3 regions of the Neisseria sp. 27098_8_112 genome follow, and region 2 is predicted to be linked to each of the others. Evidence: predicted binding sites of a transcription regulator. Region 2 holds the regulator's gene; each other region holds the start of a gene.
The links. The regulator FNR, encoded in region 2, switches genes on or off when oxygen is low (the NO sensors DNR and NnrR bind a similar motif). The targets are predictions, from matches to a motif close to TTGATNNNNATCAA.
Positions count from the first base shown of each region.

Region 1: pflB (formate C-acetyltransferase) is a predicted target of FNR. The motif match lies at 1,738-1,751, and genes of this name have one in related genera.
Region 3: O3682_RS11360 (GbsR/MarR family transcriptional regulator) is a predicted target of FNR. The motif match lies at 1,323-1,336, and genes of this name have one in related genera.

Region 1 covers NZ_JAPWBB010000001.1:251,006-254,287, reverse strand. The annotation lists gene pflB (formate C-acetyltransferase) at 1-1,623, opposite strand, end outside; gene O3682_RS01170 (adenylosuccinate synthase) at 1,926-3,224, opposite strand; gene O3682_RS01165 (ATP phosphoribosyltransferase regulatory subunit) at 3,268-3,282, opposite strand, start outside.
Region 2 covers NZ_JAPWBB010000002.1:77,646-80,927, forward strand. The annotation lists gene O3682_RS01950 (CysB family HTH-type transcriptional regulator) at 109-1,059, shown strand; gene O3682_RS01955 (fumarate/nitrate reduction transcriptional regulator Fnr) at 1,145-1,879, opposite strand; gene hemN (oxygen-independent coproporphyrinogen III oxidase) at 2,042-3,282, shown strand, end outside.
Region 3 covers NZ_JAPWBB010000027.1:7,923-11,204, reverse strand. The annotation lists partial or broken gene O3682_RS11370 (hypothetical protein) at 1-190, shown strand, start outside; gene ygiD (4,5-DOPA-extradiol-dioxygenase) at 336-1,112, opposite strand; gene O3682_RS11360 (GbsR/MarR family transcriptional regulator) at 1,361-1,879, shown strand; gene O3682_RS11355 (DoxX-like family protein) at 2,142-2,531, shown strand; gene O3682_RS11350 (DUF2269 family protein) at 2,528-3,010, shown strand; gene O3682_RS11345 (NAD-dependent epimerase/dehydratase family protein) at 3,051-3,282, shown strand, end outside.

The sequences.
Region 1 (3,282 bases), on a different contig from region 2:
TTTAATGGCAGACAGGGAGTCGGCAGCCACAGACAAACCGGCGATACCACATGCCATTGTACGGATCACATCACGGTCATGCAATGCCATCAACGCGGCTTCGTAGCTGTATTTGTCGTGCATGTAGTGAATAATGTTCAGCGCGGTAACGTATTGGGTTGCCAACCAATCCATGAATTTGTCCATGCGCTCAAAGACAGTGTCGTAGTCCAAAACTTCGTCCATAATCGGCTCGGTTTTCGGACCAACTTGCTCTTTAGATTTCTCGTCCACGCCGCCGTTGATTGCGTACAGCAGAGTTTTAGCCAAGTTAGCACGTGCGCCGAAGAACTGCATTTGTTTGCCGACCACCATCGGGCTGACGCAGCAGGCAATGGCGTAGTCGTCGCTATTGAAGTCAGGGCGCATCAAATCGTCGTTTTCGTATTGGATGGAGGAAGTATCGATGGATACTTTGGCGCAGAATTCTTTAAAGCCTTGCGGCAGTTGTTCTGACCACAATACAGTGATGTTTGGCTCAGGAGACGGGCCCATGTTGTACAGGGTATGCAGCACGCGGAAGTTGGTGCGGGTTACCAGCGTACGGCCGTCCAAGCCCATACCGCCGATGGATTCGGTTGCCCAAATCGGGTCGCCGGAGAAGAGTTGGTCGTATTCGGGCGTACGCAGGAAACGGACCATACGCAGTTTCATCACCAAGTGGTCAATGAATTCTTGAGCTTGGGTTTCGGTAATCACACCGTTTTTCAGGTCGCGTTCGATGTAAATATCCAAGAATGAAGATACACGGCCGAAGGACATCGCTGCGCCGTTTTGAGATTTAACGGCAGCGAGGTAGGCGAAGTAAGTCCATTGGATCGCTTCTTGTGCATTTTTTGCAGGGCCGGAAATATCGTAGCCGTAAGAAGCCGCCATTTCTTTCATTTGGTTCAATGCTTTATATTGCTCATTGATTTCTTCGCGGCGGCGGATCACTTCTTCCAAGTCCACACCGTTTTCCAAATCGGCTTGCAGTGAGTTGAACTGGTTGAGTTTGTCTTTCATCAAGAAGTCGATACCGTACAATGCCACACGGCGGTAGTCACCGATAATACGGCCACGGCCATAAGCATCCGGCAGACCGGTAATCACGCCTGATTTACGGCAGCGGCGGATGTCGGGCGTATAAACGTCAAATACGCCTTGGTTGTGGGTTTTGCGGTATTTGGTGAAAATTTCGCTGACTTCGGGATTCAATTCAACGTTGTACACTTTGCACGCGTCTTGCACCATTTTCAAACCGCCAAACGGCATGATAGAGCGTTTCAAAGGCTCGTCTGTTTGCAGGCCGACGATGGTTTCCAAATCTTTGTCGATATAGCCTGGAGCATGGCTGGTAATGCCAGAGACGATTTGCGCGTCGATTTTATACGGCTCGTGTGTACGGTTTTCAACCTTGATGCCTTCCATCACTTCCGCCCACAGCTTGGTTGTGGCTTCAGTTGCAGGTGCTAAGAATGAAGCATCGCCCTCATATGGCGTGTAATTTTTTTGAATAAAATCGCGGACATCTACGTTGGTTTCCCAGTTACCACCGACAAAACCTTCCCAAGCGGCAGGACGTTGCTGAACATCATTTGACATATCAAGCTCCTAATTTTATTGAAAATATAGACTGTAAATTTTCTGAAAGGATAACATCAATACCCATTTATTTACAGAGGTTTTTGTGAAATAAAATTACAGATTTAGTTTTTCTTGATTTACGTCAATGAGAATAATTGTTACTTGGTACTACATCTCACTTTCCAAACATTCGTACTTAAAAACAGCGTAAAATACAAAATTCAGCCCTGAAGACAGATGTCGTTCAGGGCTGAATGTTTATTGCATTTCATATAAAAGGCCGTCTGAAAATTCAGACGGCCTTTTATTCACTTAATCAATTAAGCAAACGGATGATGCAAAACGATGGTTTCTTCACGGTCAGGACCGGTTGAAACAATGGCCACAGGCGCACCACACACTTCTTCGATACGTTTCAGATAAGCTTTAGCGTTTTCAGGCAGCTTGTCGTACTCTTTCACGCCGAAAGTCGACTCGCTCCAACCCGGCATGGTTTCGTAAATCGGTTTGCAGGTTTCTACCGCATCAGAGCCGCAAGGCAGAATGTCGGTTTTGCTGCCATCAGGCAATTCATAACCTACACAGATATTGATGTTTTCAATACCATCCATCACATCCAGCTTGGTAATGCACATGCCGGAAATGCCGTTAACTTGAATAGAGCGTTTCAGAGCAGCCGCGTCAAACCAACCGCAACGACGCGCACGACCGGTTACGGAGCCGAATTCATGGCCGCGCTCAGCCAAACCTGCGCCCACTTCATCAAACAATTCAGTCGGGAATGGACCGGAACCCACACGGGTGGTATAGGCTTTAACGATACCCAAAACGTAATCCAGCATTTGCGGACCTACGCCTGCACCTGCAGAAGCGGCACCAGCCAAACAGTTGGAAGAAGTTACAAACGGATAAGTACCGTAGTCGATGTCCAGCAACGTACCTTGTGCGCCTTCAAACAACAGGCTTTCGCCCTTGCGGTTTTTCTCGTTCAAAACACGGGAAACATCGGTAATCATCGGCGTAATGCGCGGTGCAACTTTTTCAATGACCGCCATCACGTCTTCAACTTTTACCGGCTTGGCATTGTGCAGGTGTTGCAACTGAACATTGTAATAAGCCAAAACAGCTTCCAGTTTTTCAACCAGTTTTTCAGGGTGCAACAAGTCCACCACGCGAATCGCGCGACGGGCAACTTTATCTTCATAGGCTGGGCCGATGCCGCGCCCGGTTGTACCAATTTTGCTTTTACCGCGGGAAGCTTCGCGAGCTTGGTCAAGCGCGATGTGGTAAGGCAGAATCAATGGGCAGGTCGGCGCAATTTTCAGACGGCCTTCAACGTTTTTCACACCGGCAGCGTTCAATTCGTCGATTTCACCCAACAATGCTTCAGGAGAAACCACGACGCCTGATCCGATGAAGCAGTCCAAAGTCTCATGCAAAATGCCGCTTGGAATCAGGCGCAAAATGGTTTTTTTGCCACCGACGACCAAAGTATGGCCGGCATTGTGGCCACCTTGGAAACGTACAACACCGCTGGTTTCTTCCGCCAGCCAGTCAACAATCTTACCTTTGCCTTCATCACCCCATTGGGCACCGATTACGACAACATTTTTAGCCATAGCCATCTAACCTTATTTCAGATACAAAATTTCAAAATAAAACTCAATCGTTCAAAGC
Region 2 (3,282 bases):
TAAAAACAACCATTTTCAAAACTCGGGGCAAAACCGGGCAAAATATGTTAAATTACAGACCGTTTGTCGCACAAAATCCACAATAACAACGTATCCGATACTGTCACCATGAAACTGCAACAATTACGTTACGCCCTTGAAGTTTACCGGCACAATCTGAATGTCTCCGAGGCTGCCGATGCGCTTTTTACATCCCAGCCCGGCATTTCCAAACAAATCCGCCTGCTTGAAGAAGAATTGGGTATCCAAATTTTTATCCGCAGCGGCAAGCGTGTGGTTTCCGTTTCGCAACCGGGCAAAGCCGTATTAGAGATTTCAGAACGGATTTTGCGTGATGTACAAAACATTAAAAATATCGGCAGCGAGTTTACCGATCACGACAGCGGCTCGCTGACCATTGCCACGACGCACACCCAAGCGCGTTATGCATTACCTAAAATCGTTGCGGAATTTGTGAAAAACTACCCCAAGGTCAATTTGACCATCAAACAAGGCAGCCCTTCTGCCATTGCGCAAATGGTCAGCAGCGGCGAAGCTGATTTGGCAATTATTACTGAACGCATTGACGATCATCCTGAGTTGGGCAAGCTGCCCTGCTATGAATGGAATCATGCCGTCATTGTTCCACACGACCACCCTCTTTTGGACTGCCGCAATCCTTTAAGCCTTGAAGATTTGGCTTCTTTTCCGCTGGTTACTTACGAATTTGCTTTTAATTCCGGCAGCAGTATCGCGCGTACATTTAATAAAGCGCATATCGAGCAACCTGATGTTGCCTTATCGGCTGCCGATACGGATGTATTGAAAACGTATGTACGCTTAGGCTTGGGCGTTGGTTTGATGGCCAAAATGGCGTACGATCCCGCGGTTGATCAAGATTTACAGCTGATTGATGCGGCGCACTTATTTGAACCGTCGCCCACTTGGATAGCCTTACGCTCGGATACTTACCTGCGCGGTTACGCGTATGACTTTATCCAGATGTTTGCACCGAAACTGACCAGAGAAGTAGTCGACCGCATTCTGTACACGCCGGTTGTTGAAGATTTTTCAATTTAATATCTGACTATAACTTGCGTAACTTAACAATTATTCTTTAATTCTTGTTAAAAGGCCGTCTGAAATATTTCAGACGGCCTAAGATTCAGATAGCGTGCGAACAACCGGAAACCATTTTCTTCAAGGTTGTCGCATCTAAGATTTTGATGTGCTTGTGTTCAACCGAAATCAAGCCTTCATGATGGAATTTAGACAAGGTGCGGCTGACTGTTTCCAGCTTCAGCCCCAAATAGCTGCCGATTTCCTCACGCGACATCCGCAAGATAAAATCATTGGCGGCGAAGCCTCGTGAATAGAGTCGCTGAGACAGGTTGAGCAAGAATGCTGCCAATCGCTCTTCAGCGCGCATATTGCCCAAAAGCAACATAACGCCCTGATCTCGGACAATTTCACGACTCATCAAGCGGAAAAAGTGAGAACGAAGGCTGGGAATATCCTGACCGAGTTCTTCAATATGTGTAAACGGAAGCTCGCATACCTCGCTGTCTTCCAAAGCCACAGCATCACAGCTGTGAATATGGGAACAAATCCCATCCATACCGATCAGCTCGCCCGACATAAAAAAGCCGGTTACCTGATCTCGTCCATCTTGGCTGGCGACTGTTGTCTTAAAGAAGCCCGCACGGATGGCAAACAAAGAGGTAAACGGCTCGCCGGCACGGAACAGGTATTCACCTTTTTTCAGACGGCGGCTTTGACGAATAACCGCGTCCAATTGTGAAAATTCGTTAGGCATCAGTCCTACAGGCAAACACAGCTCGCGTAAAGAACATGTGGAACACAAGGTTTTCATTTGATGTGTTGCATTGTGTGTGGCCATAACGCACCTTTAATTTGCTTAGTTCTCTCAATCCCTGATTAAGCCGAATAACTATTGACCCATGTCAAAGTCGGCATATCATTATGAGGCATTCTACCAAACTATCGAAATTTTGACTAAAATTTTCCCTAATTTCCTTACTTCATACTACAAGCCCCGACCATGAAAATCATCCCCATCTCAAATAACACCAACACAAACAATGAATTACCGGAATTCGACCGCGAATTGATTGCCAGTTTGCCATCAAGCGGTCCACGTTATACATCCTATCCGACCGCCGACCGCTTCCATGAAGGCTTTAAAGAAGCCGAATATATCCAAGCTTTAAACCTGCGCAACATGGGCGCGCTCAACAAACCCCTTTCGCTCTACATCCACATCCCCTTCTGCAATACCATCTGCTACTACTGCGGCTGCAACAAAATCATTACCAAAGACAAAAGCCGTGCCGATGCCTATATCCAATATCTGGAAAAAGAAATGGAGTTGCTGGCACCGCATTTGGGCGGACGACACCAGCTTGCACAACTCCACTTCGGCGGCGGCACGCCCACATTCCTGAGCGACGACCAACTCGAACGCGTATTCGACATGATCCGCAAATACTTCCAGCTGATTCCCAACGGCGAATACTCCATCGAAATCGACCCGCGCAAAGTCAGCCGCGAAACCGTCCTCAAACTGGGCAAACTCGGTTTCAACCGCATGAGTGTCGGTATTCAAGACTTTGACCCTAAAGTGCAGGAAGCCGTCAACCGCATTCAAAGTTATGAAGAAACCAAAGAAGTGATTGATGCCGCGCGTGAAGCCGGGTTTAAATCGGTCAGCGTCGATTTGATTTACGGCCTGCCGCACCAAAACACCGAAAGCATCAAAACCACCATCGATACGGTCTTATCCCTCGATCCCGACCGCCTTGCCCTTTACCACTACGCCCACCTGCCGCATATCTTCAAACCGCAACGCCGTATCGACACCAATGTCGTCCCCGGCAGCGAAGAAAAACTCGATATGCTGCAATATTGCGTTCAAACCCTGACCGAGCGCGGCTACGTTTTCATCGGTATGGACCACTTTGCCAAACCTGACGATGAACTCTCCATCGCCCTCAAAGAAGGCTTCCTGCAACGCAACTTCCAAGGCTACTCGACCTATGCCGACTGCGACTTGGTGGCGATCGGCGTGTCCTCTATCGGCAAAATCGGCAGCACCTACTCCCAAAACGAGCGCGACATCGATGCCTATTACGCAGCACTCGACGCCGGACACCTGCCCATCATGCGCGGCTACCAGCTTAATCAAGACGACATCCTGCGCCGTAACATCATTCAAGATTTGATGTGCCGCTTCTCGCTTGATTATCAAATTTACGAAAGCGTGTTCGGCATTCCGTTTAGCCG
Region 3 (3,282 bases), on a different contig from region 2:
ATCTCATGACTTAGCAGAAGGGTATACTTATTTCTTCAATGAAAATACGGATGACTGCTATATTTTGAAAGAAGATTTTATTAATAATGAGCGATATGAAAAAACAGAATTATATCCCCCAAAAGATAAGGTCATTCTATTTCCAAAATTCGGCGAATATGATTTAGTGCTAAATCCAGACATTATTTAATTGAGTTTTAAGACCGTCTGATATATTCAAAGATTACAAGCTCAATCTTATCCTCGCCAATGTAGATCGCAGCTTTTATATGGACACAAGATGCCGTCTGAAACAATATCACATTATTCACAAAGTGAATCAACTTTTTTCCTTTTTACCCCACCAAAACCGACGTCATACTGAGCGATCCCGCAATCAAATTATCATTGAAAAACGTAACTTCATCATCCGGTTCGCGTAATGCCATGATGTACAGCAAGGGCAAGTAATGATCCAGCGTTGGCACAGAAAGCTCGGCTTTTTCACCTAACTGCTCATAATGCACCAAAGTTTTATCATCTCGTGTTGCAATCGCCTGATTGACCGTTTCACGGAAAGCAAACGCCCAATCATACCCTGCACCGATTTGGTCAATATGTTCCCAACTTAACGCCCTCAGATTATGCACAATATTGCCGCTGCCGATAATCAGCACGCCTTGTTCTCGCAAGGCAGATAATTTTTTCGCCAAGTTGAAATGCCATTCTGCCGATTGCAAACGGTTAAGGCTAAGTTGTACCACGGGAATATCGGCATCGGGATAGAGAAATTTCAACACCGCCCATGCCCCATGATCAAAACCACGCGTTGGGTTCAGCTCGACATTTTCCGGCTGTAATAATGACTTCACTTGCTCCGCCAACTCGGGCGAACCGGGCGCGGGATATTGCATTTGGCTGAGCTCTTCAGGAAAGCCGTAGAAATCGTAAATCATTTCAGGGTGTTTACCTGATGTCACCTGCAAACGGCTGCTGTACCAATGCGCTGAAATCATCAAAATGGCTTTTGGTTTGGCAAACTTTTGCGTAATTAGGCTGAAATTCTGATTGAACGGGTTCTCTGTATCTAATGCATTCATCGGGCTACCATGCCCAACAAACAATACAGGCATTTTTTTTCATGTTCTGCTCTTCGTTATCTGATCCAGCAGATTGTACGGATAAATTTTTATTCAAAAAATACCGGTTTACGAACAATATCTTTTACTAATAGGAAATAATAGCTGACAAAGTTGGATGTACCATTGATGTATTTAGAAAAATGCATTAAAAGGCCGTCTGAACATTTTTACTTCATACGCCAAAATTTCTTCATTTCTGTATTGACAGAAATAAAAGATAAAAATAGAATACCATCACTATGAAACTAAATCCGACCACTGAAAAATTTATCCTCCATTGGGGTGAAATGGGTACCAAATGGGGGGTCAACCGTACCGTTGCACAAATCCACGCCCTGCTCTACATCTTGGGCAGGCCGATGAATGCCGAGGAAATTACCGAAACGCTCGGCGTGGCGCGCTCCAATGTCAGCAACAGTATTAAAGAGTTGCAAAACCTGAGATTGGTACATACCGTGCATATCTTGGGCGATAGGCGCGATCATTTTGAAACTTCGGATGATGTCTGGACTTTGTTCCGTACCATTGCAGAAGTGCGTATGCAGCGTGAAATCGAACCGACGCGGCAATTTTTGCAAAGCCTGATCGACAGCCCTGAATTTAGTCAGGAAAATGAAACTGCCAAGCAGCGAATCCAACAAACCCATGATTTCATTAGTACGCTAACCGTGTGGGCAAATGAAATGCTGAAGCTTTCTACTTCAACCATGGTAAAAATTTTGAAAATAGGCGCTGGAATACAAAAATTTTTCCGATGATGGCAATGGACTTGTTCTCAATAAACATAGCCAATCCTATTTAGGATACGGAAACATACTCATGGCAGCCTTGCATGGGCATATTTATCTGAAGCTTGATGTTCTTTGGTAGATTTTGAATCACTGGATATGGATTTCCCTCCTAAAGAAACAATCTAGAAACCTATCTAAAATTTTTTACCCTATAATTTCTCTTTTAACAGAAATTTTAGAAATAACAGACTGAAATATAAACAAACCAAAATGAAATTAGGAAACCAATATGTCCGGCAACACTACACACACAACTCCCGCCTACCTGCCTTACTCGATGGGGCTGCTATGGTTCTGGAGCGGTACCCAACCTCTGTTTTTCATGCCTGAAATGTCATTGGATTTGCTGCATTCGGTCGGTATTCCCAATCCGTTGCAATGGCCTACATTAATCGCCGCTTCTTTGCTGGACATTGGTTTTGCCTTTTTATGCTTCAGCCGCTTTCGCTCCCGTTCCGAAATATGGTTGCTGCAATTGATAACCGTCACGGCATACAGCCTGATTATTTCCTTCAGGCTACCCGAAATGTGGGCGCATCCATTTGCACCTTTGGTGAAAAATCTGCCGATTATGGCTACTTTGTTTTTCCTGTATCAATCCGTAGGAGATAAAAAATGAATACCTATTTAATCGTTAAAACCCTGCACATCATCTCGGCTACCTTAATGGTCGGCACCGGTTTTGGTACAGCGTTTTACCTCTTTTGGGCAAACCGCAGCGGTTCGGTTGCCGCTCAGTCGATCGTCTCGCATTGGGTCATCAAAGCAGATTGGTGGTTTACCACGCCCGCCGTCATTTTCCAACCCTTGTCCGGCTTATGGATGCTGTATGAACGCGGCTACACTGTTGCCACCTTGCTGGAACAAAATTGGGTATGGATGACGCTGGCCTTATACATCTTTTCAGGCATTTGCTGGCTGCCCGTTGTCTGGCTGCAAATCCGTATGGCAAAAATTGCCGAAAAAGCGCACAAAGAAAACGCAGACACCATTCCGGAGCCCTACTGGCGTTACGCCAGACGCTGGGAATTGCTCGGCTACCCTGCCTTTTGCGCCACTATCGTGATTTACTTTCTGATGGTAATGAAACCGATTTAAAGGTTTTCAGACGGCCTCAGCAATAATATAAAGAAAACATATGAACATCATCATTTTCGGAGGCAGCGGCTTTATTGGCGGCCGTACCGTTCAAATCCTCAAAGAACAAGGTTACCAAGTTTGCACACCCGACCGCCGCGCCTTCGATTTTCTTCATCCCGACGAAACCGCCGCATGCCGTTTATTGGAAGGGCAAGACGTTCTCATCAACTGCATTGGAATTATGAGCCAGCATGCCAAAATACTTGAAACCGTGCACCACCACACGCCCA